DNA from 4 places in the Cupriavidus sp. WS genome. Region 1 is predicted to be linked to each of the others. Evidence: predicted binding sites of a transcription regulator. Region 1 holds the regulator's gene; each other region holds the start of a gene.
The links. Region 1 encodes sigma-54, which starts transcription at its own class of promoters, with help from an activator protein. Its sites were predicted from a motif close to TGGCANGNAANCTGCTTT; they were not measured.
Positions count from the first base shown of each region.

Region 2: a site for sigma-54 is predicted at 3,562-3,579, ahead of K206_RS44715 (pilin). Genes of this name have one in related genera too.
Region 3: a site for sigma-54 is predicted at 4,354-4,371, ahead of cydP (cytochrome oxidase putative small subunit CydP). Genes of this name have one in related genera too.
Region 4: a site for sigma-54 is predicted at 4,512-4,529, ahead of nifB (nitrogenase cofactor biosynthesis protein NifB). Genes of this name have one in related genera too.

Region 1 covers NZ_AQPL01000129.1:31,950-39,146, reverse strand. Annotated here, with positions in the region: gene lptC (LPS export ABC transporter periplasmic protein LptC) at 1-423, shown strand, start outside; gene lptA (lipopolysaccharide transport periplasmic protein LptA) at 516-1,160, shown strand; gene lptB (LPS export ABC transporter ATP-binding protein) at 1,195-1,983, shown strand; gene K206_RS0112065 (RNA polymerase factor sigma-54) at 2,117-3,592, shown strand; gene hpf (ribosome hibernation-promoting factor, HPF/YfiA family) at 3,642-3,992, shown strand; gene ptsN (PTS IIA-like nitrogen regulatory protein PtsN) at 4,411-4,866, shown strand; gene hprK (HPr(Ser) kinase/phosphatase) at 4,945-5,916, shown strand; gene K206_RS0112045 (PsiF family protein) at 6,119-6,454, shown strand; gene rapZ (RNase adapter RapZ) at 6,571-7,197, shown strand, end outside.
Region 2 covers NZ_AQPL01000264.1:1,627-8,823, reverse strand. Annotated here, with positions in the region: gene K206_RS0121270 (hypothetical protein) at 1-294, shown strand; gene K206_RS0121265 (glycine zipper family protein) at 380-919, shown strand; gene K206_RS0121260 (PglL family O-oligosaccharyltransferase) at 998-2,878, opposite strand; gene K206_RS44715 (pilin) at 2,987-3,493, opposite strand; gene K206_RS0121250 (TerC family protein) at 3,863-4,558, opposite strand; gene sucD (succinate--CoA ligase subunit alpha) at 4,883-5,764, opposite strand; gene sucC (ADP-forming succinate--CoA ligase subunit beta) at 5,856-7,022, opposite strand; gene K206_RS0121235 (DUF2889 domain-containing protein) at 7,091-7,197, opposite strand, start outside.
Region 3 covers NZ_AQPL01000017.1:46,460-53,656, reverse strand. Annotated here, with positions in the region: gene K206_RS0101565 (sulfite exporter TauE/SafE family protein) at 137-958, opposite strand; gene K206_RS0101560 (cyd operon YbgE family protein) at 1,028-1,273, opposite strand; gene cydX (cytochrome bd-I oxidase subunit CydX) at 1,303-1,419, opposite strand; gene cydB (cytochrome d ubiquinol oxidase subunit II) at 1,438-2,574, opposite strand; gene K206_RS0101545 (cytochrome ubiquinol oxidase subunit I) at 2,585-4,153, opposite strand; gene cydP (cytochrome oxidase putative small subunit CydP) at 4,150-4,344, opposite strand; gene fisR (sigma 54-dependent transcription regulator FisR) at 4,535-5,845, opposite strand; gene K206_RS0101530 (MBL fold metallo-hydrolase) at 6,084-6,980, shown strand; gene K206_RS0101525 (bifunctional protein tyrosine phosphatase family protein/NAD(P)/FAD-dependent oxidoreductase) at 7,011-7,197, shown strand, end outside.
Region 4 covers NZ_AQPL01000090.1:23,426-30,622, reverse strand. Annotated here, with positions in the region: gene iscA (iron-sulfur cluster assembly protein IscA) at 1-35, opposite strand, end outside; gene erpA (iron-sulfur cluster insertion protein ErpA) at 43-375, opposite strand; gene iscU (Fe-S cluster assembly scaffold IscU) at 548-943, opposite strand; gene K206_RS0109140 (IscS subfamily cysteine desulfurase) at 997-2,241, opposite strand; gene nifA (nif-specific transcriptional activator NifA) at 2,564-4,264, shown strand; gene nifB (nitrogenase cofactor biosynthesis protein NifB) at 4,573-6,171, shown strand; gene K206_RS0109125 (4Fe-4S binding protein) at 6,220-6,414, shown strand; gene K206_RS0109120 (iron-sulfur cluster assembly accessory protein) at 6,452-6,856, shown strand; gene K206_RS0109115 (4Fe4S-binding leucine-rich repeat protein) at 6,872-7,197, shown strand, end outside.

The DNA.
Region 1 (7,197 bases):
GGCAACACCAAGATGCGCTTCACCGGCGACAAGATGATCCACTTCGCCGACGACCAGACCTACGAAGTGACCAGGCCGGCCATGCGCGCCTACGAGATCGGCCGCCCGCCGGTCACGGGCCATGCCGACCGCGGCACCATGAACGCCGAGGGCTCGGTGGTGGACCTGTTCGGCAACGCCCTGATCGTGCGCGCGCAGGGGCCCGACCCGTCCAAGGACCCGCCCATGACGGCCGCCTCCGAGTATTTCCAGGTGCTGGTCAACGACGACATCGTCAAGACCGACAAGGCCGTCAAGCTCACGCGCGGGCCTTCCGTGATGACCGCCAACGGGCTCGTCTTCAACAACGTCACCCGCGAAGTACAATTGCTGGGTAACGTACACGGCACCATCATCACGGTCCCGCCGCCGGCCAGGCCGTGAGCAGGGCCTGACGTGGCCCCACCCGGAAACCGCCAGAGAAACGAAGCCGCCCGCGGGCCACAGCCGTCCGCGCCAACCGCCACCACGCCAATATGAATCCATTCCTGACGACATCGTCCTGTCGCCGCCGCGGCACGGCTGCCCTGATGACGGCTGCGGCCCTCCTCGGCCTGGCGCTGGCCGCGCCGGCCCGCGCCGAGAAGGCCGACCGCGACAAGCCGCTGGTGCTGGAGGCCGACAACGCCAGCTACGACGACGTCAAGCAGGTGTACGTACTGACCGGCAACGTGGTGCTGACCAAGGGCACGATGGTGCTGAAGTCGGACGCGGCGGAAGTGCGCACCGACCCCGAGGGCTACCAGTACGCGGTGGCCACCTCCAAGGGCGGCAAGCAGGCCTACATCCGCCAGAAGCGCGACAACGTCGACGAATACATCGACGGCTGGGGCGACCGCATCGAGTCCGACGGCAAGCAGGACCTGTCCAAGCTGATCGGCCACGCCCGCATGGCGCGCCTGGCCGGCGCCAAGCTGATCGACGAGATCCGCGGCGCGGTGATCACCTACGACAGCCGCAACGAGTTCTACACGGCCACCGGCGGCACCGACAACGCCACCGCGGGCAGCCCGTCCGGGCGCGTGCGCGCGGTGCTGTCGCCGCGCCAGGAGCAGCCCGCCAGCGGCGCCGCCGCCAGCGCGCTGCCGCTCAAGCCCGCGCCGGCCCCCGCCGCCCCCTGACCCCGCCGCAGCCGACCCACGGATTCACGCCTTCATGACCGCTACCCTGACCGAACCGTCGTCCGCGACCAACGTCCTGACCGAAAGCAGCACGCTCGTCGTGCGCCACCTGAAGAAGCGCTACGGCTCGCGCACGGTGGTCAAGGACGTGTCGCTCGACGTGAAAAGCGGCGAGGTGGTGGGCCTGCTCGGCCCCAACGGCGCGGGCAAGACCACCTCGTTCTACATGATCGTCGGGCTGGTGGCGCTGGACGAGGGCGACATCGTGCTCGACGACAAGCACATCAGCGGCCTGGCCATCCACGAGCGCGCCCGCATGGGCCTGTCCTACCTGCCGCAGGAAGCGTCGGTGTTCCGCAAGCTCAACGTGCAGGAGAACATCCGCGCCGTGCTGGAATTGCAGGTCCACGACGGCAAGCCGCTGGCCAAGGCCGAGATCGAGCGGCGCCTGGACACCCTGCTCGACGACCTGCAGATCGCCCACCTGCGCGACAACCCGGCGCTGTCGCTGTCGGGCGGCGAGCGCCGCCGCGTGGAAATCGCGCGCGCGCTGGCCTCCGCGCCGCGCTTCATCCTGCTCGACGAGCCGTTCGCCGGCGTGGACCCGATCGCGGTGGGCGAGATCCAGCGCATCGTCAGCTTCCTCAAGGCGCGCAACATCGGCGTGCTGATCACCGACCACAACGTGCGCGAGACCCTGGGCATCTGCGACCACGCCTACATCATCAGCGAAGGCACGGTGCTGGCGTCCGGGCAGCCGGAAGACATCATCGCCAACGAGTCGGTGCGCAAGGTCTACCTGGGCGAGAACTTCCGCATGTAGCCGCGGGAGGGGCACGCGGGGACACCCGCGAGGCGGCGTTCATGCCGCCTTTCGCCCCGCAAACGATCACGGCGACGCCAGCGATAGCAATTTCCGTTCCACCAGTACGGAAGTTGGGCATAAAATAGCTCGCATGAAACCGTCGCTACAGCTCCGCCTCTCGCAACATCTCGCGCTCACGCCGCAACTCCAGCAGTCGATCCGCCTGCTGCAACTGTCCACGCTCGAACTGCAGCAGGAAGTGGAACAGGCCCTGACCGAGAATCCGCTGCTCGAACGCGAGAACGACTGGATCGAAAGCCCGCTGCGCGTGGCCGCCGACGGCTCGGTCAACCTGCAGAGCGCGCCCGCGCCGGCCCCCGCCGACGGCCAGGGCACCAGCGAGAACCGCGCCGACGGCGCCGCCGACAGCGAGGACAGCTACAGCGACAGCGGCGAGGACTACGGCAACGACTGGAGCCTGGACGACTTCGCCCGCCGCCCGCAGGGCGACGAGGACGAAAAGACCCCGATGCAGTTGCGCGACGCGGAGCCCACGCTGCGCGAGCACCTGATGGAGCAGCTCGCCCCGCTGAAGATCTCCATGCGCGACAAGGGCCTGGCCATCTTCCTGATCGAGTCGCTCGACGACGACGGCTACCTGAGCGCCTCGCTCGAGGAAATCTGCACGGAACTGCCCGAGGAGCTCGAATTCGAGCTCGACGAGGTGCACGCCATCCTCACGCTGCTGCAGAGCTTCGACCCCGCCGGCGTGGGCGCGCGCAACGCCGCCGAATGCCTGGCGCTGCAGCTGCGCCGGCTCAAGCATCCGCAGCGCGAGCTGGCCCTGACCATCGTCACCAGCCATCTCGAACTGCTCGCGGTGCGCGACTACACGCGCCTGAAGAAGGCGCTGCAGGTCGACGAGGCCGACCTCAAGGCCGCGCACGAGCTGATCCGCTCGCTCGCGCCCTACCCCGGCCATGCCTACAGCCGCCCCGAAGCCGACTTCGTCGTGCCCGACGTGTTCGTGCGGAAAATGAGCGGCGGCTGGATCGCGCAGCTCAACCCGGATGTGATGCCGCGGCTACGCATCAACGACATGTACGCGCAGATCCTGCGCGGCGCAAAAGGCGACTCCGGCGCGGCCGGGCTGCAGCAGAAGCTGCAGGAAGCGCGCTGGCTCATCAAGAATATCCAGCAGCGCTTCGACACCATATTGCGCGTCGCACAAGCGATTGTCGAACGTCAAAAGAACTTCTTCACCCACGGGGAAATTGCGATGCGCCCCTTGGTTTTGCGGGAGATTGCCGATACACTGGGTTTACACGAGTCCACCATCTCTCGGGTGACAACTAATAAATACATGGCAACGCCGATGGGGACTTTCGAGCTGAAGTACTTCTTCGGCAGTCACGTATCCACGGAAACCGGCGGCGCGGCCTCATCAACGGCAATCAGGGCGTTGATCAAGCAACTCATAGGAGCCGAAGACCCCAGGAACCCCCTGTCGGACAGCAGGATCGCCGAACTGCTCGGCGAGCAAGGCTTCGTGGTGGCCCGGCGAACCGTGGCCAAATACCGTGAAGCGCTGAAAATCCCTGCCGTCAATCTCCGCAAGACTTTGTAGCCGAGCCGCACCGCCTGCCTGGTGTGGCTCTTTCAGAAGGAGAAACGCTATGAACTTCAAGATCAGTGGACACCACTTGGACATCACGCCCCCGCTGCGTGAGTACGTGGAAACGAAACTGGAGCGTATCGTCAGGCATTTCGATCAAGTCATTGGCGTAAGCGTGCTGCTCTCTGTCGACAATACAAAAGAAAAGGACCGGCGGCAATATGCGGAAATCAATCTACATCTCAAGGGCAAGGACATCTTTGTCGAGGCGCATCACGAAGACCTGTATGCCGCCATCGACGCACTGGTCGACAAGCTCGACCGGCAGGTGATTCGCCACAAGGATCGCGTGCAGAGCCACGACCGCGACGCGGTCAAGTACCAGATGGCCGCATCGCAGATGCAGCAATGACCGTGCCTGGCGGCCCGCCAAGGGGGCCGCCGGTGTCAGTCCCTTGAACCAGAACAAGCCGCGCCCGTTGCGCGGCTTTTTTGCGCCGTCCGCTTTCGTGTCCACCCTCGCGCCGGCGGCCGTTGCGCAATGCCACAAGGGGATTCCGCAACGCCCCGCCGCCGGTGTATGCTGCGCAATACATGAACGGTGGTTCAGCGATTCCGGGCATGCGCGCGGCACCGCTTCCGCGCACGGGCTATTGCGATGCACAAGGCGGGGGCGGGCCTGCTCTATAATGGCCAGACGCCCGACACCGGCATGGGACAACCGGTGCAATGCGGGTATGAGCCGGCACCAGCCTTTTCATCCCCTTTTTGCCTGGCGCGCCCCCCTGCCGGCCCCGGGCCTGCTTACTAGAAAAACCTGCGCATTCCACATGAATCGTTTGGCTAAATTGCTGCCACCCGGCAACATCAACCTCGACGTCAGCGTCACCAGCAAGAAGCGGGTGTTCGAACAGGCCGGGCTCCTCTTCGAGAACAACCACGGCGTAGCGCGCGCCACCGTGACCGACAACCTGTTTGCCCGCGAATCGCTGGGCTCGACCGGCCTCGGCGCCGGCGTGGCCATTCCGCACGGCCGCATCAAGGGCCTGAAGCAGCCGCTGGCCGGCTTCATGCGCCTGGCCGAGCCGATCCCGTTCGAGTCGCCGGACGGCAAGCCGGTATCGCTGCTGATCTTCCTGCTGGTGCCCGAGCAGGCCACCCAGCAACACCTGGAAATCCTCTCCGAGATCGCCCAGCTGCTGTCCGACCGCGAAATGCGCGAAGGACTCGCCACCCTGCCCACTTCCGATGCCGTGCACCAGTTGCTGACGCAATGGCATCCCTGATCCGCCTGGGCAGCCGCCACCCGGCACGCCGGGCGACGGCCCGCCCGGCCTGAAAGCCCGTCCCCCGAAAGTAGCCGCATGGAACTCACTGGCGTCACCTCGCAGTCGATCTTCGACGACAACGCAGCCGACATCAAACTCTCCTGGGTTGCTGGGCTGGAAGGCGCGGACCGCGCCTTCGACGTCGAGTTCGCGCGCGAAGCCACCTCCGCCGCCGACCTCGTCGGCCACCTGAACCTGATCCACCCGAACCGGATCCAGGTGCTCGGCAAGCCGGAGATCACCTACTACCAGCGCCTCGACGACGAGATGCGCAAGCGCCAGATGGGCGAGCTGATCCTGCTCGAGCCGCCGTTCCTGGTGATCGCCGACGGCATGGAGCCGCCGCCCGACCTGGAACTGCGCTGCACGCGCTCGTCCACGCCGCTGTTCACCACGCCGGTGTCCTCGGCCGCGGTGATCGACCACCTGCGGCTCTATCTCTCGCGGATCTCCGCGCCGCGCGTGACCATGCACGGCGTGTTCCTCGACATCCTCGGCATGGGCGTGCTGATCATGGGCGAGTCGGGCCTGGGCAAGAGCGAGCTCGGCCTGGAACTGATCTCGCGCGGACACGGGCTGGTGGCCGACGACGCGGTGGACTTCGTGCGCCTGGGGCCGGACTTCATCGAAGGCCGCTGCCCGCCGCTGCTGCAGAACCTGCTTGAGGTGCGCGGGCTGGGCCTGCTCGACATCAAGACCATCTTCGGCGAGACCGCGGTGCGCCGGAAGATGAAGATGAAGCTGGTGGTGCAGCTCGTGCGCCGCAACGACGGCGAGTTCGAGCGCCTGCCGCTCGATTCGCAATACCTCGACGTGCTCGGCCTGCCGATCCACATGGTCAAGATCCAGGTGGCGGCCGGCCGCAACCTCGCCGTGCTGGTCGAGGCCGCCGTGCGCAACACCATCCTGCGCCTGCGCGGCATCGACACGCTGCGCGACTTCATGGACCGCCAGCGCGCGGCGATGCAGGCCGACGTGGTCGCGCGCGGCCAGGGCCGGCTGCTCTGAAGCGCCGGGAGCGCGGGCGCGCGCGCGCAGAAAGCGCGCCCGCCCCGCGCGGTTTTCATTTGCTTACATTGCTTGCGGGTCCAGGCCGTCAACGGCTTTGGGACATCGTCCGTTTTGTGCTGTAATGGGCATCGAGCCCACCCCGAGCCGCCGCGCCGACAGGCCGGCGGCCATGACGTTTTCCACAGCCAGGAGAGCAAGCATGAAGAAGATGATCGCGATGTGCGCGCTGGTAGCCCCGCTGTTCGCCAGCGTGGCGTTTGCCCAGACGGCTGCGGCCCCCGCCGCACCCGCCGCCCCCGCGGCGGCACCCGCAGCCGCCAACACCCAGCAGGACAAGATGAAGGCCTGCAACACCCAGGCTTCCGGCAAGAAGGGCGACGAGCGCAAGACCTTCATGAAGGGCTGCCTGTCGAACAAGCCGGCGGCGGCGCCCGGCAACAGCCAGCAGGAAAAGATGAAGGCGTGCAACAAGGACGCCACCGGCAAGAAGGGCGACGAGCGCAAGGCCTTCATGAAGGATTGCCTGTCCAAGTAAAAGGGCCGCCCTTGCGGCAAGGCACGCAGTCGAATGGCGAACCCCGGTTCGCCATTTTTCTTGGCGCCCGCGCCGTCATGACGGCGTCATTCCCCTGATGTTATGCTTGTGACGCTATGCGCATCATACTTATCACCGGAATTTCCGGCTCCGGCAAGTCGGTCGCCCTGAACGTACTGGAAGACGCGGGCTACTACTGCGTCGACAACCTGCCAGCGCAGTTCATCCCCGAACTGGCGCGCTATCTCGCGTCCCAGGGCTACACGCACCTGGGCGTCGCCACCGACATCCGCAGCCGCGAATCGCTCGACCAGCTGCCGGGCACGCTGCGCGACCTCGCGGCCGAGCACCAGGTCCGCGTGGTGTTCCTGACCGCCAATACCGACGCGCTGGTGCAGCGCTACTCGGAGACGCGGCGGCGCCACCCGCTGTCCATGCGCACCGAGAAGCCCGGCGCGGCCGGCGAGAACAATGCAGACAATGTCGCCGCTGCCGCGCCGCTCAACGACACCTCGCTGGTCGAGGCGATCGAGATGGAGCGCGAGCTGCTCAGCCCGCTGGCCGAGGCCGCGCACCGCATCGACACCAGCAACGTGCGCACCAACACGCTGCGCGCCTGGATCAAGGAATTCGTGCGCGAAGACGGCCTGCAGCTCACGCTGCTGTTCGAGTCGTTCGGCTTCAAGCACGGCGTGCCCAGCGACGCGGACATGGTGTTCGACGTGCGCTCGCTGCCCAATCCG
Region 2 (7,197 bases), on a different contig from region 1:
GTGGGGGTCGTGATCGGCCCCGGTTTTGGCTATGGCTACGGCTGGGGCTACCCGTATCCGTACTACGCTCCGCCGTATTACTACCCGCCGGTGGTCGCGGTGCCGTCGGCGCCGCCGCAATACATCGAGCAGGGCCAGGACGGCCCGGTCGACATGGGCGGCGGCGCGGGTGCCGCCGCGCCGGCGCCCGAGCAGGCGTTCTGGTATCACTGCAGCCAGCCGGACGGCTACTACCCGTACATCAAGGCGTGCCCGGGCGGCTGGCAGAAGGTCCCCGCCCGGCCCCCGGCCTGACGCGATGCCGCTGTGGCATGCGACGACGCGCGGCACCGCCGGTGGCCGCGCGAGACGATTTGTTGACCAGTATCGAGGTACCCAGATGAAAGCGTTCACCCGCCCGGGCCTGTGCAGGCGGCCCGTTCTGCTGGCTTTGCCCCTGGCCGCGCTGGCGCTGGCCGGCTGCGCCGTGATGCCCAGCGGCCCGAGCGTGATGGTGCTGCCGGGCACGGGCAAGAATTTCGACCAGTTCCGGGCCGACGACTATAGCTGCCGCCAGTTCGCCTTCGGGCAGGTCGGCGGCGTCACCGCCAACCAGGCCGCCACCGGCAGCGCGCTCGGCAGCGCGGCCGTCGGCACCGCGCTCGGCGCGGCCGCCGGCGCGGCGTTCAACGGCGGCTCCGGCGCGGCCGTGGGCGCCGGCGTGGGCCTGCTGACCGGCGCCGCGGTCGGCGCGGGCAATGCGCAGGCGTCCGGCTACGGCAGCCAGCGCCGCTACGACGCGGCCTACGTGCAGTGCATGTACGCCAGCGGCCACCGCGTGCCGGTCTATGGCCAGATGATGTCCTCGTCCCCGCGGCCGCCGGCGCCGACCTACTACTATCCGCCTCCGCCGCCGGGCTACGCGCCCCCGCCGCAGTAAGCGGCGCCTGGCCGCCACGCTGGTCCCCGCATCCCGCGCACGCGCCGGCCCCGAGGCCGGCCGCGGCGCGGGATGTGTCTATGCGGGGCCATCCTCCGCATCATCCTGCGCATCATGGGCCGGCGCCGGGCCGGGCCATGCCTTGCTGCGCGCCTCGACCCAGTCGCAGAATTCCCGCGGCCGCGCGGCCGCGTCCACGCCGGCGCAGGCACGCGCCACCTCGGCGAACTGCCGGGCCTCGTCGCCGGCGTAATAGAAGCGCAGGCGCTCGAGCCACGCACGGCCCTGCACGGGGTCGCCGGTCAGCGCGAGCAGCCACGCGGTGCGCGCGATCAGCGTCGGCGTGGGCAGCAGGTGGACCGCGGCGATATGCGGGCCGAGCAGTTGCGCGGCGTTGGCCGCGGTGATGACCGCATCCTCGGCCGCGTCGGACTCGGCCGCCTGGCGGAACCAGCGCTGCGGCATGGGCAGCGCGGCCCGGTGCCCGGCGTGCGCATACTCGCGCGCCTCGGCGCGGCGGAAGTCCATCCACATGGTCGCGAGCACGGTGACGGACACACCGGCGAAGACCAGGCCCGCCAGCACCGCCGCCGCGCGCGGCAGCCGCGCGCGGCCGAAGCCGGACGGCTCCAGCCAGCCCAGCATGAAGCAGAACGGCAGCAGGAAATACAGGTAGTGCAGCGGGTACTCCAGCATCGAATGCGCGCCCAGCATCGCCAGCCATGTCAGCACGAGGACGGTCTGCGCGCGCTCCGGCGCGTCGCCGCGCCACAGGCGCCGGTAGACCACGCGGCCCAGCCATGCCAGCAGCGACAGCAAGGCGCCGGCCGCGCCCACGATGCCGGTCTTGGCCAGCAGATCCAGCACGGCATTGTGGGCATGCAGCGACATCTCCACCCTGACGCCGACCTGCGCCATCTGCTGGAACTGCGCCCAGCCGAACTCGCCCCAGCCCACACCGAGCCACGGATGCGCGCGGAACATCGCCCACGCGTGGGTCCACATCGCGCCCCGCCATGAAAGCTGGTCGGCGCCCTGCAACTGCGCCACCGTGTCGAACAGCCGCCAGCCCATCGCCTGACCCGCACTCTTGATCGCGGGCTGCAGGACCAGCAGCATCGCCACCATCGCCACCGCGGCGAACACCAGCCCGGCCGGGCGGCGCATCGGGTTGGACCCGCGCTGCCGCACGCCAGCGCCGGCGCCCTGCCCCCGCGCCATCCATGCCGCCACCAGCGCATAAGCCGCGGCCAGACCCACGTGCAGCACGCCCGTGCGCGAACCCGACAGCACGATGCCGCTCTCCAGCAGCAGCACCGCCGCCAGCCACGCCGGCGCGCGCAGCCAGCCGCGCGCGGCCAGCCACACCGCCGCCGCCAGCGCCAGCCCCTCGACCGTGGCCTGGTGATTGGGCTGGTTCAGGTTGCCCCACAGGCGACGGTTGTCATCGTAGAAATAGGTCGACACCAGCCCGAACGTATCCGGCTCCAGGCCGAAGACCTGCACCCACTGCGCCAGCGTGCCCAGCAGCCCGGCCACCAGCCACGCGGTGGCGAGCGTATCGGCCAGCGCCTGCCGCTCCTGCGCGGACGCCGCCCGGCCCTGCCGCCACGCCGCCCACATCACCGCGGCGGCCAGCGCCAGCGTCAGCTCGGTGATCAGCCGGCTGCCGGGAACATCGGCCATGCCAACGAGGCCCTGCGCAATGCCGGTGGCGATGAGCCAGAGCGGGAAGAGGATGATCCACGGGAATCGGGCCGGCTCCGCCCGACCGGCGAGGCCGCCGGCCTGCCGGGGCGTCACGGCCCCCAGCACGATCACGGCAAGCGCGAACAACAGCGCGGCCGTCCATTCGCCATAGAAGGTGGCAAGCGGAAGCGTGTGCCGCGAGACCAGCAGGGGCACGACGAGCGCGGCGGCGAGGAAACTGAGGGGAATGGCTGACCGGGAGGGCAGCATGCGGGTGCCTTGTTATGCCGGGTTGGCAAAAGGCGGATGATAGCTTGGGGGATGGGAAAAGAAAAAGCGCCCAGAGGCGCTTTTGTGAATACCCTATTGAGATTCGACTTAGCTGCGGCAGTTGGCAGGAAGGACCGCTTGGGGCAGCGCGGTGGCGCCCGGTGCACACTTCCAAGTACCCGGCCATGCCGCTGCGGTGCTCAGCGCAACCGCAGCCCCTGCGCCAGTGTTATCCCACGGAGTCAACGTAAGCTGACCGCCCGCCGTACCGGTCACAGCCGTATAGGTAATGGTAATGACACCGTCCGCCGTGATTGCGATAGCGCTAACGTTATCGGTTGCGCCAGGGAAGGTGTAGCCCGTATTGTTAGTTGCCCCCCCCGTGGACATGTCGGTCGCACCCTTGCTTTGGTATGTTTCGGCAACTGCTGTCTTAGCAGCCGCAGCCATTCCCAGCCCTTCCGAAACGCGCGCACGACGCGTGTAATCCTGATACTGCGGAATCGCAATCGCCGCCAGGATGCCGATGATCGCAACCACGATCATCAGTTCGATCAGCGTAAAGCCCTTCTGGACACGGCGGCCCAGTTTCTTCAGTTGAACCCGTTGTTGCATGATTGACCCCTCGAAGGAATTTTGGATACAAATAGAAACATCTTGTTTCATGTGATGCTGCACAATCTTTAGCAGTTTGCGTGCCAGCCCGGCGCCCCTTGAACTCTCGTTGGCAGGTGACAATTTTCGCCACTTCAGAGCACTCCTAGCTTTGACAGCGCGCAAATTTTGTCACTTGCGATGACGCAGACAGTCAGTAAACCGAGGGTTCCGCTTAATTCAGTACGAAAGGACACTGAATTCACAACCAGATTCCTGTCTCGGAAAACGCAACGGGCGGCCCCAGGGCCGCCCGTCCCGCGGTGCGACAAGAGCACCGCCCCGCCTGACCGCGATCCCGCCCCTGCGAGCGGGACCGGCATCAGGCCGTCACGCCGGCTGTGCCGCGCGCTTCTGCATCAGCTTGCCGATCACCACCACCAGCGCGGCGCCGACGATGCCGAACACCAGGTGCGCGTGCGGCACGTGCATTTCGAACCAGGCGGAGTCGACCGGATCGCTCACCAGCATTTCGCCGGCGAGGTAGCCCAGCAGCGCGGCGCCCAGCACGATGATGATGGGGAAGCGGTCCATGACCTTGAGCAGGATGGTGCTGCCGAACACGATCAGCGGGATGGACAGGCCCAGGCCCAGCACCAGCAGCATCAGCTGACTGCCTTCCGGCCCCTTCTGGGCGGCGGCGGCCACGGCAACCACGTTGTCAAGCGACATCACGAGGTCGGCGATCAGGATGGTGCGGATCGCGGCCCAGATATTTTCCTTGGCGGCGTGGCCTTCTTCCTCGTCGTCGCCGGTCAGCAGTTGCACGCCGATGTAGACCAGCAGCGCGGCGCCGACGATCTTGAGGTACGGCAGGCTCAGCAGCTTGACCGCGGCCACGGTCAGGATCACGCGCATGACGATGGCGGCGGCGCTGCCCCAGAAGATCGCCTTCTTCTGCTGCGCGGGCGGCAGGTTGCGCGAGGCGAGCGCGATCACCACGGCGTTGTCGCCGGAGAGCACGATGTTGGTCAGGATGATGGATCCCAGCGCGATCCAGAATGCGGTGGAGGACAACAATTCCACGGTAAAGCTCCTCGAGTTTCTTGAATTATGGTTCGAACGCCGCATGGCGACGGGCGATGCGCAACCGACGATGTTCAGCCAACGACAAAATTCGGATGTCTGATTTTTCAGACATGAGATTTACCGTATCAAGCTTTCGATTCGGTTTCAATCGCCTTCCCGCCCGCCTCGGGAGATACCCTAGGTTCCTGGCGTCCCAGAATGACGCGCCCCCGCACGAAGGCGGGGGCATCGGTGGCTGGCGGCGCGGCTGCCCTGGGGCAACCGCGCGCCGGCCCGGTAATTCTCCCGCCCTCGCGGGCGGGATTCACCAGACAGCGGCGATTACAGGATCGACTTGAGCAGGCGGCCCATTTCCGACGGATTCTTGGTGACCTTGATGCCGCAGGCTTCCATGATTTCCAGCTTGGCCTGCGCCGTGTCGGCACCGCCCGAGATCAGCGCGCCGGCGTGGCCCATGCGCTTGCCCGGAGGCGCGGTCACGCCAGCGATGAAGCCGACCACCGGCTTCTTCATGTTGTCCTTGATCCATTGCGCGGCGTTGGCTTCGTCCGGACCGCCGATTTCGCCGATCATGACCACGGCGTCCGTTTCGGGATCGTCGTTGAACATCTTCATGATGTCGATGTGCTTCAGGCCATTGATGGGGTCGCCACCGATGCCCACTGCCGACGACTGGCCCAGGCCCAGCGCGGTCAGCTGGCCCACGGCTTCATAGGTCAGCGTGCCCGAGCGCGACACCACGCCGATGCGGCCCTTGCGGTGGATGTGGCCCGGCATGATGCCGATCTTGATTTCGTCCGGCGTGATCAGGCCAGGGCAGTTCGGTCCGAGCAGCAAGGTCTTCTTGTTGCCCTTACGCATCTTGTCCTTGAGCTCCATCATGTCGCGCACGGGGATGCCTTCGGTGATGCAGACCACCAGGTCCAGGTCGGCGTCGACGGCTTCCCAGATCGCGGCGGCGGCGCCCGCGGGCGGCACGTAGATCACGGAAACGGTGGCGCCGGTGGAGTCCTTGGCGTCCTTCACGCTGGCGTAGATGGGAATGCCTTCGAAGTCTTCGCCGGCCTTCTTCGGGTTCACGCCCGCCACGAAGGCGTTCTTGCCGTTGGCGTAGTCGCGGCAGCCACGGGTGTGGAACTGGCCGGTCTTGCCGGTGATGCCCTGGGTGATGACCTTGGTGTCTTTGTTGATCAGAATCGACATGCTGTAATCCTTTGCTTGGCTCGTAGCAGCGCGGGGCCAGGCCCGGCGCGCCGCTCGCGTTCGCGTTTTGTTGGCGTTCGTGCGTCTTGGCTTACTTGCCCGCGGCCGCGGCCACCACCTTCTGGGCGGCCTCTTCCATGGTGTCGGCAGCGATGATGGGCAGGCCCGAGTCGGCCAGCATCTTCTTGCCGATCTCTTCGTTGGTGCCCTTCATGCGCACGACCAGCGGCACGGACAGCGACACGGCCTTGGAAGCAGCGATCACGCCTTCGGCGATCACGTCGCAGCGCATGATGCCGCCGAAGATGTTGACCAGGATGGCCTTCAGGTTCGGGTTCTTCAGCATCAGCTTGAAGGCTTCGGTCACCTTCTCGGTGGCGCCGCCGCCGCCCACGTCGAGGAAGTTGGCCGGCTCGCCGCCGAACAGCTTGATGGTGTCCATCGTGGCCATCGCCAGGCCGGCGCCGTTCACCAGGCAGCCGATGTTGCCGTCCAGCGAGATGTAGGCCAGGTCGAACTTGGAGGCTTCGATTTCGTTGGCGTCTTCTTCGTCCAGGTCGCGGTAGGCGACGATTTCCGGGTGGCGGAACAGGGCGTTGGAGTCGAAGTTGAACTTGGCGTCGAGCGCGATCACCTTGCCGTCGCCGGTCAGGATCAGCGGGTTGATTTCGGCCAGCGAGGCGTCGGTTTCCCAGAACGCCTTGTACAGGCCTTGCAGGGCCTGGCGGGCTTGCGCCACGCTCGCGTCGGGCACGCCGATCTTGCGCGCGATGTCGTCGGCATCGGCGTCGGCCAGGCCGGTGGCCGGGTCGATGATCAGGGTATGGATCTTTTCCGGGGTGTGGGCAGCGACTTCCTCGATGTCCATGCCGCCTTCGCTGGAGGCCATCAGGGCCACCTTCTGCGACACGCGGTCCACCACCAGCGAAACGTACAGTTCCTTCTTGATGTCAGCGCCTTCTTCGATCAGCAGGCGGTTGACCTTCTTGCCTTCCGGGCCGGTCTGGTGCGTGACCAGGGTCATGCCGAGGATGTTGGTGGCGTAGGTCTTGACCTCGTCGATGCTCTTGGCCACCTTCACGCCGCCGCCCTTGCCGCGACCGCCCGCGTGGATCTGCGCCTTGACGACCCAGACCGGGCCGCCCAGTTGCTCAGCAGCCTTCAGGGCCTCTTCGACCGAGAACGCGGGGATGCCGCGCGGAACCGGCACATTGTATTTGCGCAGGATTTCCTTGCCTTGGTACTCATGGATATTCATGCGTGTTTCCTTTCGGGTAGGCGTAAAAGTGTGGAGATGGAATCTCGGCGTTTTGCAGGCCGTGCGGCTTAGCCGGAGGTGCCGGTGAGCCTGCGGGAGTCGGCGCCGCCGTCGGCGGCGGCGAGCACCTCCGCTGGCTGCGCCGCCGGGATCGGGGACCCTTCGGCCCTGATCC
Region 3 (7,197 bases), on a different contig from region 1:
GAAGCTGGCGACAGCGCGAAGCCGGCCTGAATGCTCTACGCCCGCCGCGCTCGGTGTTCTGCTTTCCACATCCCAGCCGTAAGACACCGCCGCGCATCCGCGGCGGATTTTCCCCACGGGCGCCTGTTTGCCTGTCTCAGGCTGACATGACCACCTTCGCCACCATGCCGATGGCAATCAGCCCGGCCACCACGGCAAAGCCTTGCTGAAGCCTGGCGCCGCTCAGCCGGCTCGCGACCAGCCGGCCGCCCAGCATGGCCAGCACGGCGCCCGCGGCGAACGGCATGCCTACCTGCCAGTTCATGTGCCCGGCAATGGCGGTCGAAACCACGCCTGATGCGGATACCAAGGTGATGACTGCGAGCGATGTCGCCATGATGGTGTGCAGCGGCGCATTGGTGGCTTTCTTCAACGCGGGAACGATGACAAATCCGCCACCCACGCCCAGCAGGCCGGAGAGAAACCCCGCGCTCACCCCCGAGAGCGCCAGCGCGCGGCTGCACGAGGCGGTCCAGACAAAGCGCCCCGAGCGGTTGTCCAGTTGGCAGGGCTGGACGGACTGGCCTGCGTCCGCCACGCGCGCCGTCCCGCTGCCGGCGGCCTGCCTGAACATGCGCAATGCCACGAACGCCAGCACCGCGGCGAAGAGCAGCGTCAACGGTCCGTTCGGCAGGCGATGCGCGAACCATAGGCCGACGGGCGAGAACAGCGTGCCGGACACGGCCATCAGCAAGGCGGCGCGGTAGCGCACAATGCCGGCGCGCAGTCCGAGCAAGGCCCCGACGGCTGCGGACAGGCCCACCGCGAGCAAGGCAACCGGCGCGGCCTGGGCCACGCTCAGATGCAGGACGAAAAGCAGCAGAGGGACGGCGAGAATGGCGCCGCCCGCGCCGGTAAGCGCCAGGATGAGGCCGACGACGGCACCTAGTGCCGCACTGTTGGCAACGACGTTTTCCATCTGTTCAAGGTCGGGATCGAGGGGGACGGGATCGGGGACACGATCGGGGACACGATTGGGGCCGGGAGACTACACGAAGCGCGCGGCGAGGCAGCCGGCCAGCGCCGCCGCGCTCGCCCAGGCGGAGAGCAGCCAGCGTCCCGCCGGGTGCGCCGGGACAAAGCCGACACCGCGCACCAGTGCCGCGCTCATGGCCCAGCACAGCAGGGCCGCGGCAAGATGCGTGCGGCCGGGACTCGCCGAAATCAGCGCGCGGGGATCGACGCTGACGACCAGCATGACGGCGACGCCCGCCAGCAATGCCGGCCAGTGCATGCCGGGCCGCTGCGCTTTCGCCCGCGGGCTCATACGTCCTCTTCCCGGCTGGCGCGGCGCGCCTCCTCGTTCTCGCCCCACATGGCGTTCATGATGGCGAGCAGGACAGCAAAGCCCACGCCGAGAACCCAGCTGAAGTACCACATTCGCAAACTCCGTTGATGTCAGTAGGCGCTATGCTCGTTGGCTTTGACGTATTCCACGGTCACCTTGCCGCGCATGACGCGATAAGCCCAGGACGTGTATCCGATCACCAGCGGCATGAACAGGACGGTCGCGCCCAGCATGATCGTCAGCGTCAGCTGGCTGGACACGCTGTCCCAGACCGTCAGGCTGTGGGCCGGCACGCTGCTGGATGGCATGACGAACGGGAACATGCTCGCCCCCGCCGTGCCGATCACGCCGGTCATGCTCAGGCCGGTGGCCACGAACGCGGCCAGCGTGCGCCGCGCGCGCTGGAGCCAGGCGCCGGCCAGCGCGCCCGCCACGCCCAGCACGGGCAGCAGCCACAGCGCGGGCACGCGCGCATAGTTGGCCAGCCAGCCGCCGGCCTCGCGCACGACGGCCTTGGCGGTCGGATCCGCGACGGCGGCCGTATCGAGCGCCGAGACGATCCGGTATCCGTCGAGCTTGCCGACCCACAGCCCCGCGGCGACAAAGGCCACGCACATGACCAGGGCCGCCCAGCCGTTGGCGCGCACCGCGCGCGCCTGCAGCCGTCCCTGCGTGCGGTGGGCAAGGTACGCGGCGCCGTGCATGGTGATCATGGCGCTGCTGACCACGCCGGCGAGCAGGGCGAAGGGGTTGAGCAGGCCCCAGAAGCTGCCGGTGTAGGTGGAGACCATGTACGCGTCGAAATGGAACGGCACGCCCAGCAGCAGGTTGCCGAACGCCACGCCGAAGATCAGCGGTGGCACGGCGCCGCCGATGAACAGGCCCCAGTCCCATGTGCGGCGCCAGCGCGGATCATGGATCTTGCTGCGATAGTCGAAGCCGACCGGGCGGAAGAACAACGCCCACAGCACGGCAAGCATGGCCCAGTAGAAACCGCTGAACGCCGTGGCATAGACCAGCGGCCAGGCCGCGAAGATGGCGCCGCCCCCGGTGATGAACCAGACCTGGTTGCCGTCCCAGTGCGGGCCGACCGTGTTGATGACGACGCGCCGTTCTTCGTCGCCGTGGCCGACGAAGGGCAGCAGCGTGCCGACGCCCATGTCGTGCCCGTCCATGACGGCGAAGCCGACGAGCAGCACGCCGACGAGCAGCCACCAGACCAGCTTCAGGGTGGTGTAGTCGAACATCCGGTTCTCCTTATGCGTGCGCGTGGACGTGGACGGGCTCGCGCTCGTAGCGCCCGGTGCCGAGACTGCCCGGCCCCTGCCGCGCAAACTTGACCATCAGATAGACCTCGACGACCAGTAGCACGGTGTAGAAGCCGACGAAGCCCGCCAGCGAGCCATACAGGCTGGCCGCGCTCAGGGTGGAGACGCTCAGGTGCGTGGGCAGTACGCCATAGATGGTCCACGGCTGGCGGCCGTACTCGGCGACGAACCAGCCCAGCTCGCAAGCCAGCCACGGCGCCGGCAGCATCCAGATCGCCCAGCGCAGCAGCCACGGGCGCGAGCGGAACCGGCCCTTCAGGGTCGTCCAGAACGACAGGGCGAACAGCGCCAGCATGGCAAAGCCCAGGCCCACCATGACGCGGAACGCCCAGAACATCGGCGTGACGCGGGGAATGGTGTCGCGCACGGCGCGCTCGATCATGGCCGGCGTGGCCTGGCGCACGTCCGTCGCATAGCGCTTGAGCAGCAGGCCGAAGCCAAGGTCGGCCTGATGCCGCTTCAAGGTCGCCAGCGCACGCGCATCGTCGCGATGGCTGCGCAGCGTCTCCAGCGCGGTCACCGCTTCGATGCCGTTGCGGATCCGCTCGCGGTTGCGCGCCTGGATCTCATGAATGCCCGGGATCTCCCTGGTGGCCGACCGGGTGCCGATCAGGCCCATGACCCAGGGAATCCGCACCGCCCAGTCATTGCGCTGCGCGGCCTCGTTGATGCCGGCCACCACGTTGAACGACGCGGGCGCGGGCTCCGTCTCCCACATGGCCTCGATCGCGGCCATCTTGGTCTGCTGCGCCTCGCCGACCGTGTAGCCGCTTTCATCGCCCAGCACGATGACCGAGCAGACGCTGGCCAGCCCGAACGCCGCCGCCACGCGGAAGCTGCGCTTGGCGAACTCCACGTCGCGCCCGCGCAGAAGGTACCAGGCCGACACCGACAGCACGAACATCGCCCCGGTCACATAGCCGGCCGACACCGTGTGCACGAACTTGGCCTGCGCGTCGGGATTGAAGACGATGGCCCAGAAGTCGGTCATCTCCATGCGCATCGTCTGCCAGTTGAATTCGGCGCCGACGGGGTTCTGCATCCACCCGTTGGCGATCAGGATCCACAACGCCGACAGGTTGGTGCCGAGCGCCATCAGGCTGGTCACGACGAGGTGCTCCACGCGCGAGAGGCGGTCCCAGCCGAAGAAGAACAGGCCGATGAACGTGGATTCGAGGAAGAACGCCATCAGCCCCTCGATCGCCAGCGGCGCGCCGAAGATGTCGCCCACGTAGTGCGAGTAGTAGGCCCAGTTCGTGCCGAACTGGAATTCGAGCGTGATGCCCGTGGTCACGCCCAGCGCGAAGTTGATGCCGAACAGCTTGCCCCAGAAGCGGGTCATGTCCTTCCAGACCACCTTGCCGGTCATGACATAGACGGTCTCCATGATGACGAGGAGCCATACCATGCCCAGCGTGAGCGGGACGAACAGAAAATGATAGAGAGCGGTGGCGGCGAACTGCAGCCGGGAAAGGTCCACCAGTTGTTCCGAAATCACGGACGGGCTCCTTGCAGGCGTGTGTGGCTGGACACGATGGGCGCGGAGCGCAGGTGCGCGGAAGCGGCGGCGGCGTCGACCGGCACGCGCTGCCCGGCGACGAAGGCCAGCCAGAGGCTCGCCAGCAGCAGCATCTTGATCGCCAGGATCCAGCACAGGTGACGTAACAGGTTTTGATCGGGATCGTTCATGACGACATATGAACAAGTTCCGTGCCATCCCGGCGCGTGGGCCGAAAGGGCAGACAAAACAATCACTTGCGCGGAAATGGCGTGGCAACGCCGGCACGGCGGGGCTGTCAGCCGGGTGTCAGTGCTGCCAGCGGTGGCAGTGAATGGCAGTGCGCTGGCAGGGAAATGCCAGCTGCCGACGAAGCGCGGCTCAGCCGATGCCCAGTTCCTTGAGCCGGCGATACAGGCTGCGCTCGCTCATGCCCAGCGCGTGGGCAAGCGCGCGCCGCGTGCCCTTGAAACTGCGCACCCGTTCGCGCAATGCCTCGTCGTCGCTTTCCCGGGCGCCCGGCATGTGGCGCCTGGCCACCGGCGCCAGAACCGGCTCGCCCAGCCCCGGTGGCAGGTCCTTCACGCGGATGACGCCGTCATCGGCATAAAGGCGCGCGCGGTCCAGCACGTTGCGCAGTTCGCGGATGTTGCCGGGCCAGTGGTACGCGCGCATCCACGCCAGCGCCTCCGCACTCAGGTGAAGCTGGTCCCGCAGCCCGCCGCCGCGCTGCAGGATCGATTCAGCCAGCAGCGCGATGTCGCCAAGCCGCTCGCGCAGCGCCGGCAGGTGGATCGGGAAGGCGGCGATCCGGAAGAAAAGGTCCTGCCGGAACAGGCCCTGGCTGACCATCTGCTCGAGCGGCTTGTGCGTGGCCGCGACCAGCCGGAAGTCCGCCCGCCGCGTTTCCACGCTCCCCACGCGCCGGTAGGTGCCGGATTCGATCAGCCGCAGCAGCTTGACCTGCATCGACAGCGGCACGTCGCCCATTTCGTCGAGGAACAGCGTGCCGCCCTCGGCCGTCTCGACCAGGCCCGGCTTGCGCGTGAGCGCCCCCGTAAATGCCCCCTTTTCGTAGCCGAACAACTCGCTCTCGAACAGGGACTCGGTCAGGCCCGAGCAGTCCACCACGACGAACGGCCCGCCGGCGCGGGCGCTGGCCTCGTGCACCGCGTGCGCGAACATTTCCTTGCCGGTGCCAGATTCGCCCAGCAGCAGCACCGGCAGCGAAGACGGCGCCACGCGCTGCACGGCCTCCAGCGCCGCGTTGAACGCCTCGGAGCGGCCCACCAGCCCTTCCGCGCTCGGCCGGGCCGATGCGCTGCGCACGGTGCTCAGCCGCTCGACGTAGGCAACGATCCGCTGGTCCTCGTCGAGGATCGGGCGCAGTTCGACATTCACGTGCTCCGGCCCGCGCGGCGTGTGGTGGATGTGCAGGACGCGGTCCGGGCCGCGCGTCTCGAAGGCCTTGCGCATCGGGCAGTGCTCGCCGGCCTGGTCGCACGGCACGTCGTAGCCATGCGAAATCCGATAGCAGGGCTGGCCCAGGTAGGGGCGCTGGACGGCGCCGAACTGCCTCCGGTAGGCGGTGTTGGCGGCCAGGATGCGGTAGTCGGTGTCGAGGACGATCATCGGCTGGCTTTCCTGCTCCAGATAGGAGAGGAGAGCCTGGAGACTGGCTTGGGGATCCATTGGGGGGGAGCCTGGGGCTGGCGGCGGGCCGGCATCATGCCGGCATCGGGAAGGTGCCATTCTGCCAAATCCTGCCATCACTGCCAAGTGGCAGCGCCGCCTGGCGCCCGGCAGCGCGCAATCCGGCATGGCGCACATGGAAATCACAAGAAAATCAGCACTTTGCGGCACACCTCGCCGTTGGCACGAGTCTTGAGACAGGGGAGCCGATCCCGTCTCAACCCCAAATCGACAACGCATGACGCCGACCGAGCCCCGTACCTCGCAAATGGAGATCGAAGCCTTCTTCGATCCCGACACCTCGACCCTCAGCTACCTCGTGCTGGACCGCACCAGCCTGCAATGCGCGCTGATCGACAGCGTGCTGGACTATGACCCGAAGTCGGGGCGCACCCGCACCGCCAGCGCGGACCGCATCGTCGGGCGCGTGCGGGAACTGGGCGCGACCGTGCGCTGGATCCTGGAGACCCACGTACACGCCGACCACCTCTCGGCCGCCCCGTACCTCAAGGAGCGGCTGGGCGGGCAGACCGCCATCGGCAGCCACATCACCACCGTGCAGCAGGTGTTCGGCGAGCTGTTCAACAGCGGCGCCGACTTCGCGCGCGACGGCCACCAGTTCGACCTGCTGCTGCACGACGGCGACGCCTTCCGCATCGGCGAACTGCAGGCACTCGCCATGCACACGCCGGGGCATACGCCGGCCTGCATGACCTATGTGATCGGCGATGGCGCGGACACCGCCGCCTTCGTCGGCGACACGCTGTTCATGCCCGACTACGGCACCGCCCGCTGCGACTTCCCCGGCGGCGACGCGCGCACGCTGTACCGCTCCATCAACAAGGTGCTGAGCCTGCCGCCGGACACCCGCCTGTACATGTGCCACGACTACCAGCCGGGCGGACGGGAAATGCAATATGCGACCACGATCGCGGACGAGCGCGCGCACAACATCCACGTGCGCGACGGCATCAGCGAAGAAGAGTTCGTCGCCATGCGCCAGGCGCGCGACGCCTCTCTCTCGATGCCCGTGCTGATCCTGCCCTCGGTCCAGGTCAACATGCGCGCCGGCGAATTGCCGCCGCCGGAGGACAACGGCGTGCGCTACCTGAAGATACCCCTCAACTTGCTCTGAGCCACCCGCCCCAGAAGGAACAGACAGACCATGCAACCCCGCGCCCTCACCAGTGAACTGTCGGTCAGCCCGCAGATTCTTCCCGACGACGTGCATACCCTCGCCGCCAGCGGCTTTCGTTCGCTGATCTGCAACCGCCCCGACGGCGAAGGCCCCGACCAGCCCGGCTTCCAGGAAATCGAGCGCAATGCCTCCCTGCTCGGCCTCCAGGCGCACT
Region 4 (7,197 bases), on a different contig from region 1:
TGGCGGGCGGCGGCGGGGGTGAGCGAGATCGTCATGGCCGCCTCACACCGAGAACGAGCTGCCGCAGCCGCAGGTGCTCTGGGCGTTGGGGTTGTGGATGACGAAGCGCGAGCCTTCCAGCCCGTCCTCGTAGTCGACGCGCGCGCCGAGCAGGTATTGCTGGCTCATCGCGTCGACCAGCAGCGCCACGCCCGCGGTGACGATCTGCGTGTCGTCGTCGCCGACCTGGTCGTCGAAGGCGAAGCCGTACTGGAAGCCCGAGCAGCCGCCGCCGGTGACGTACAGCCGCAGCTTGAGGCCGGGATTGCCTTCCTCCTCGATCAGCGCGGCCACCTTGGCGGCCGCCTGCGGGGTGAAGTCCAGCAGGCCGGGCATCGCGTTGGGTGCTTCGGGCGCAGCGGGCGCGCCGGGGAGTGCGTGGGTCGAGGTTTGCGTTTCCATGTCGGTTTCCATTTCCAGTTTCTTTGCCGGAGTCGGTTGCGTGCCGGCCGGGGCGAAGCGCGGGTTCAGGGGGGCGGGGAGTTCAGCGATTCGGGGATTCGGGGATTCAGGCGGGGTCGGCCGCGGCGTGGCGCGCGCGGAAGTCCGCCACCGCCGCCTTGATGGCGTCCTCGGCCAGGATCGAGCAGTGGATCTTGACCGGCGGCAGCGCCAGTTCCTCGGCGATCTGCGTGTTCTTGATGGCCAGCGCCTCGTCCAGCGTGCGCCCGCGCACCCATTCGGTCACGAGCGAGCTCGAGGCGATCGCCGAGCCGCAGCCGTAGGTCTTGAACTTCGCGTCCTCGATGACGCCCGCGCTGTTGACGCGGATCTGCAGCCGCATCACGTCGCCGCAGGCCGGCGCGCCGACCATGCCGGTGCCGACGCCTTCGGCATCGGCGTCGAAGGCGCCGACGTTGCGGGGATTCTCGTAGTGGTCCATGACCTTGTCGCCGTATGCCATGAGGTGCTCCGCGTGGTTGGTGAAGGATGGGGAAAGCCGGGAAGGCCGGGAAATCAGTGCGCGGCCCACTGGATCGTGCTCAGGTCCACGCCGGCGCGCGCCATGTCCCACAGCGGGCTCATGTCGCGCAGCCGGGCCACCACCTGCGCGATGCGCGCGATGGTGAAGTCGATCTCCTCGGCGGTGGTGAAGCGCCCGAGCGAGAAGCGCACCGAGCTGTGCGCCAGCTCGTCGCTGCGGCCCATCGCGCGCAGCACGTAGCTGGGCTCCAGGCTGGCCGAGGTGCAGGCCGATCCCGACGAGACCGCCACGTCCTTGATGCCCATCAGCAGCGACTCGCCCTCGACGTAGCTGAAGCTGGCGTTGAGATAGTGCGGCGCGCGCCGTTCGGCGTCGCCGTTGAGCGCCACCGCCTCCATGCGCGACAGGCCGGCCCACAGCCGCTCGCGCAGCGCGCGGATGCGCGCGTTGTCGGACGCCATGCTCTCGCGCGCCAGCCAGAACGCCTCGCCCATGCCCACGATCTGGTGCGTGGGCAGCGTGCCGGAGCGCAGGCCGCGCTCGTGGCCGCCGCCGTGCATCTGGCATTCGATGCGCACGCGCGGGCGGCGCCGCACGTACAGCGCGCCGATGCCCTTCGGCCCGTACAGCTTGTGCGCCGACAGCGACATCAGGTCGACCGGCAGCTCGGCCAGGTCGATCGGCACCTTGCCCGCCGCCTGCGCCGCGTCGACGTGGAGCAGCACGCCGCGCGCGCGGCACAGCGCGCCCAGCGCGGCGATGTCCTGGATGACGCCGGTCTCGTTGTTGACCAGCATCACGGACGCCAGCACGGTGCCGTGCGTGAGCGCGGCCGCGAACACGTCCGGGTCCACCAGGCCGCTCGCCAGCACCGGCAGCACCGTGACCGCGAAGCCCTCGCGCTCGAGTTCGCGCATGGTGTCGAGCACCGCCTTGTGCTCGGTGGCCAGCGTCACCAGGTGGTTGCCGCGGGCGCGGTGGAAGCGCGCCGCGCCCTTGATGGCGAGGTTGTTGGATTCGGTGGCGCCGGAAGTCCAGGCGATCTCGCGCGGATCGGCATTGATCAGCGCGCACACCTGCTCGCGCGCCAGCTCCACCGCTTCCTCCGCCGCCCACCCGTAGGCGTGCGAGCGGCTGGCGGCGTTGCCGTACAGCTCGGTCAGGTACGGGATCATGCGCCGCGCCACGCGCGGGTCCACCGGCGTGGTGGCCGCGTAGTCGAGATAGACGGGCCGGCCATGACGGGGGAAGGCGCGGTCGCGGTGGAGGTCCGGCATGGCTGGCTCCTGGAATGTGTGGGGGTGGCAGTGGCTGCCAGGCAGCGGCATTTCCGCAACTTCCATGCCACTGGCTTTTTTGCGCCGCATGGGCCGGCCCGGCGGCGGCGGCTGTTGTTTTTGTCGGAGCGCGGCCGCTGCCGCGCGGCGGCGGTTGTCCCGTTTGTCGGATTTGTGCGGGTGGCGCGCGGGGCGCGCGTGCTCCGTGTTGGGGACGGAATCGCGGCATGAATCTTGCGTGATTTTTCTCATTCCAATAGTCCGTCCTCACGCTGTGCCGCAGGCTCGAACGAGCGTGGCATCGCCCGCAACGGGGGGAACCATGCTGAAAACACAGGCAACAGAAGCTCGCCGCGAGCTGGATGCCGTCTACGAGGTCAGCAAGACGCTGGTTTCGTCGCTGGACGTCACCAAGACCTTCCGCGAGGCGCTGAATTATCTTTTGCACGCGGTGGACTGGCGGCGCGCCTTCGTGGTGCTTGGCGAGCCCGAAGGGCAGCTGCGCGGCCTGTGCGCCGCCGGCATGTCCTACGACGAGCAGCAGCGCCTGCGCTTCAAGGTGGGCGAGGGCATCGTCGGGCGGGTCTACGGCAGCGGCGTGCCGGCCATCGTGCGCGATGTGCGCGACGAGCCGCTGTTCCTCAACCGCACCGGCGGCGCCGACCTGATGCCGGGCGCCTGCATCGCCATGCTGGCGATGCCGATCCAGGCCGACCGGCGCATGCTCGGCGTGCTCGCCGTCGACTGCCTCAATCCCGGCGGCCTGCGCACCTTCACCGACGACCTCCACCTGATGAAGATCGTCGCCACGCTGATGGGACAGGCGCTACTGCTCCACCGCAGCGTGAGCGCGGCGCACGACAACATGCAGGCCGAGGTGCGGCGCATGCAGAAGGTCATCAAGCCGCGCCACCAGCTCGACCAGGTGGTGGGCGTGTCGGCGCCGATGCAGGAGGTGTTCGGCCAGGTGCGGCAGGTGGCGCCGGCGCGCACCACGGTGCTGCTGCGCGGGGAGAGCGGCACCGGCAAGGAAGTCATCGCGCGCGCCATCCACAACCTGTCGCCGCGCAGCGGCGAGGCCTTCGTCTGCGTGAACTGCGCCGCGCTGACCGAGTCGCTGCTGGAGAGCGAGCTGTTCGGCCACGAGAAGGGGGCGTTCACCGGCGCGCAGGGACAGCGCAAGGGACGGTTCGAACTGGCGCACGGCGGCACGCTGTTCCTCGACGAGATCGGCGACATCTCGGCCTCGTTCCAGGCCAAGCTGCTGCGCGTGCTGCAGGAGCGCGAGTTCGAGCGCGTCGGCGGCGGCACCGCGGTGAAGGTCGACGTGCGCCTGATCCTCGCCACCAACCGCAACCTCGAGCGCATGGTCAAGTCCGGCGAGTTCCGCGCCGATCTCTATTACCGCATCAACGTGGTCAGCATCCAGTTGCCGCCGCTGCGCGAGCGCCGCGAGGACATCCCGGCGATGGCGCAGCACTTCCTCGACCGCTTCAACCGCGACAACGGGCGCGCGATCCGCTTCAGCGCCGAGGCCATGCGCGTGCTGACCAGCTGCTACTGGCCCGGCAACGTGCGCGAGCTGGAGAACTGCGTCGAGCGCACCGCCACCATGACGCACGACGGCGTGATCAACCGCCTGGCGTTCCTGTGCCAGGAGGACCGCTGCCTGACCAAGGTGCTGCATCACCTCGAGCGCGAGGACGCGGTGCGCCCCGGCAGCCTGGCCGGCATCCCCATCACCGAGGTGCCGATGGCGGAGCCGCAGCACGCGGGCGCCGACGGCGCCGCCATGCCGCCGGGCTGGCCCGCCGGCGTGCCCGGCGTGCCCGGCGAGAGCCCGCCCGACCCGCAGGCGGCGGCGCCCTGCGACGGCAAGCCGGAAGGCGAGCGCGAGCGGCTGATGTGGGCGATGGAACGCTGCGGCTGGGTGCAGGCCAAGGCCGCGCGGCTGCTCAAGATCACGCCGCGGCAGATGGGCTACGCGCTGCAGAAATACGGCATCGAGGTGCGCAGGTTCTGACCAGGGCGGCGCGCGCGCGGCGCGCCGCTCTCCCGTTTTTTTCCGCTTCCCCGCGTTCCGTCCTCCCCCTTCTCTTCTTCCCCGCTTGCGCCACCATCGACGCCACCACAATGGCCGGCGTCGCCGTGTGCGCTTTGTCGCAAGACCGACAGAATCGGGCCGGACTGTCGGTGCGCGGCGCCCGCGGGGTTGCGACAAAATCCCCGCGGATGCCGCTAAGTCCTTGATCGGAAAGCATCTTGCCGGGTGGCATGGATTTGGCTTTAACGCTTGCACGCGACCGTGGTCGGTGGCGAGGAGAGATTTCCATGCAAGCGAGCTCGAATGCCGGCGCCATGCCCGCCACCACCTACATCGGCATCGGCCAGATCCGCCCCCTCGGCGCCAAGGGCGACGTGCCCGCCGCCGGCGGCGGCTGCGGCACGCAGGGCGGCGAGGGCAAGGCCAGTTGCGGTTCCTCGGGCGGCCCCGACGACATGCCGGCGGAGATCTGGGAAAAGGTGAAGAACCACCCGTGCTACTCCGAGGAAGCGCATCACCACTACGCGCGCATGCACGTCGCGGTGGCGCCCGCCTGCAACATCCAGTGCAACTACTGCAACCGCAAGTACGACTGCTCCAACGAATCGCGCCCGGGCGTGGTCTCGCAGAAGCTCACGCCCGAGCAGGCCGTCAAGAAGGTGGTCGCGGTGGCGAGCGAGATCCCGCAGATGACGGTGCTCGGCATCGCCGGCCCCGGCGACTCGCTGGCCAACCCGAAGAAGACCTTCGACACCTTCCGCATGCTGCAGGAGCAGGCGCCCGACATCAAGCTGTGCATCTCCACCAACGGCCTGGCGCTGCCCGAGCTGGTGGACGAGATCTGCACGTACAACATCGACCACGTCACCATCACCATCAACATGGTCGATCCCGCCGTGGGCGAGAAGATCTACCCGTGGATCTTCTGGGAGCACAAGCGCGTCACCGGCTACGAGGCGGCCCGCATCCTGCACGAGCAGCAGATGAAGGGCCTCGAGATGCTGACCGCGCGCGGCGTGCTGACCAAGATCAACTCGGTGCTGATCCCCGGCATCAACGACGAGCACCTGATCGAGGTGAACCGCGAGGTCAAGAAGCGCGGCGCGTTCCTGCACAACATCATGCCGCTGATCTCCGAGCCCGAGCACGGCACCTACTTCGGCCTCAACGGCCAGCGCGGGCCGAGCGCGCAGGAGCTCAAGGCGGTGCAGGACGCCTGCATGGGCGGCGCCAACCTGATGCGCCACTGCCGCCAGTGCCGCGCCGACGCGGTCGGCCTGCTGGGCGAGGACCGTAGCGAGGAATTCACGCTCGACAAGATCGAGCAGATGGAAGTGGTCTACGACCTCGACCGCCGGCGCGAGTACCAGAGCCGGGTCGAGGCCGAGCGCCAGGCCCAGCACGCCGCCAAGGAAGAGGCGCTGGCCGCGGCGCGGGCGCTCGATGCCGCCGATCCGCTCAAGGTGCTGGTGGCGGTGGCCACCAAGGGCGGCGGCCGCGTCAACGAGCATTTCGGCCACGTCACGGAATTCCAGATCTTCGAGGTGTCGGCCAGCGAGGCGCTGTTCGTCGGCCACCGGCGCGTGGACCTGTACTGCCAGGGCGGCTACGGCGACGACGAGCAGCTGCCCTCGGTGGTGCGCGCCATCAACGACTGCCACGCGGTGCTGGTGGCCAAGATCGGCGCCTGCCCGAAGGACGAGCTGGCCCAGGCCGGCATCGAGCCGGTGGACCAGTACGTCGGCGAGTTCATCGAGAAGGCGGCGCTGGCCTGGTTCGACGACTACCGCGGCCGCGTGGCCAGCGGCGCGGTCGCGCACCGGGACCGCGGCGACGCCGCGATCCGGCAGGGCGCCTACACCGCGGGCGCTGCCGAGGTGGCCTGACGCCGCCAGCCATTCCCCACACAAGAGAAAACACAGAAGAGAGTCATCATGTCCCTCAAGATCATCGCTTCGACCTGCACCGGCTGCTCGGCCTGCGAGCCCGAATGCCCCAACGTCGCCATCCGCGAGAAGGGCGGCATCTTTGTCATCGACCCCAAGAAATGCACCGAATGCGAGGGGCACTACGACGATCCGCAATGCGTCGCGGTGTGCCCGGTGGACGGCTGCATCGTCCCGGCCTGAAGCCGGGCCGCCCACTACCCAGGAGAGAAGCCGAACCATGCTGCCCAACCTCACCATCACCCCCGCCGCGGACAAGTTCATGCGCCGCATCGTGCGTTTCTCGGGGCTGCCGGCCGGCGCCGGCTTCCGCCTGCTCGTGAGCGCGGGCGGCTGCTCGGGCTACAACGCGGAATTCAGCGCGGAGCCGGCGCCGCAGCCCGGCGAGCAGGTGCTCGAGGCCGACGGCCTGCGCCTGTTCCTGCCGGCGGCCAGCCGGCTGATGCTCGACGGCGTGACCATCGACTTCGCCGACACGCCCACGCAGTCGGGGCTGACCTTCTTCAATCCCGCGCAGGGCGCGTGCGGCTGCGGCAGCTCGGCGGCGGCGGAGCCCGGCGTGGCGCGCATCGAGGTCGGCGCGATCGGCCGCGGCCGGCCGCCGGCACCGCCGCGGGCGTCCTGAACGCGGAGCGCGGACATGGATGCCATCGATGCGGTGCGCCCGCCCGCCGGGGACATTCCCGCGCGGCACTGGCGGGGCGGCCCGGTGGACTGCGCCGGCTGCGAATACGCCGCGCTGCGCGGCCTGCCGGACCAGCGCGGCTGCGAGCCGGGCCACGCCTGCATGCAGGACGCCTACGCGCGCCGCATCGACCGCTTCTTCCGCTGGCATCCCGAGCAGGGCAACGCGCAGCTCGCGCACCCGTACTTCGAGGTGCGCGCCATCGCCGCGCGCCACGCCGACGTCTTCCGCCTGCCGGCGCTGGCCGCCGATCCCGACGAGACCGTGCGCCTGCAGGCGGC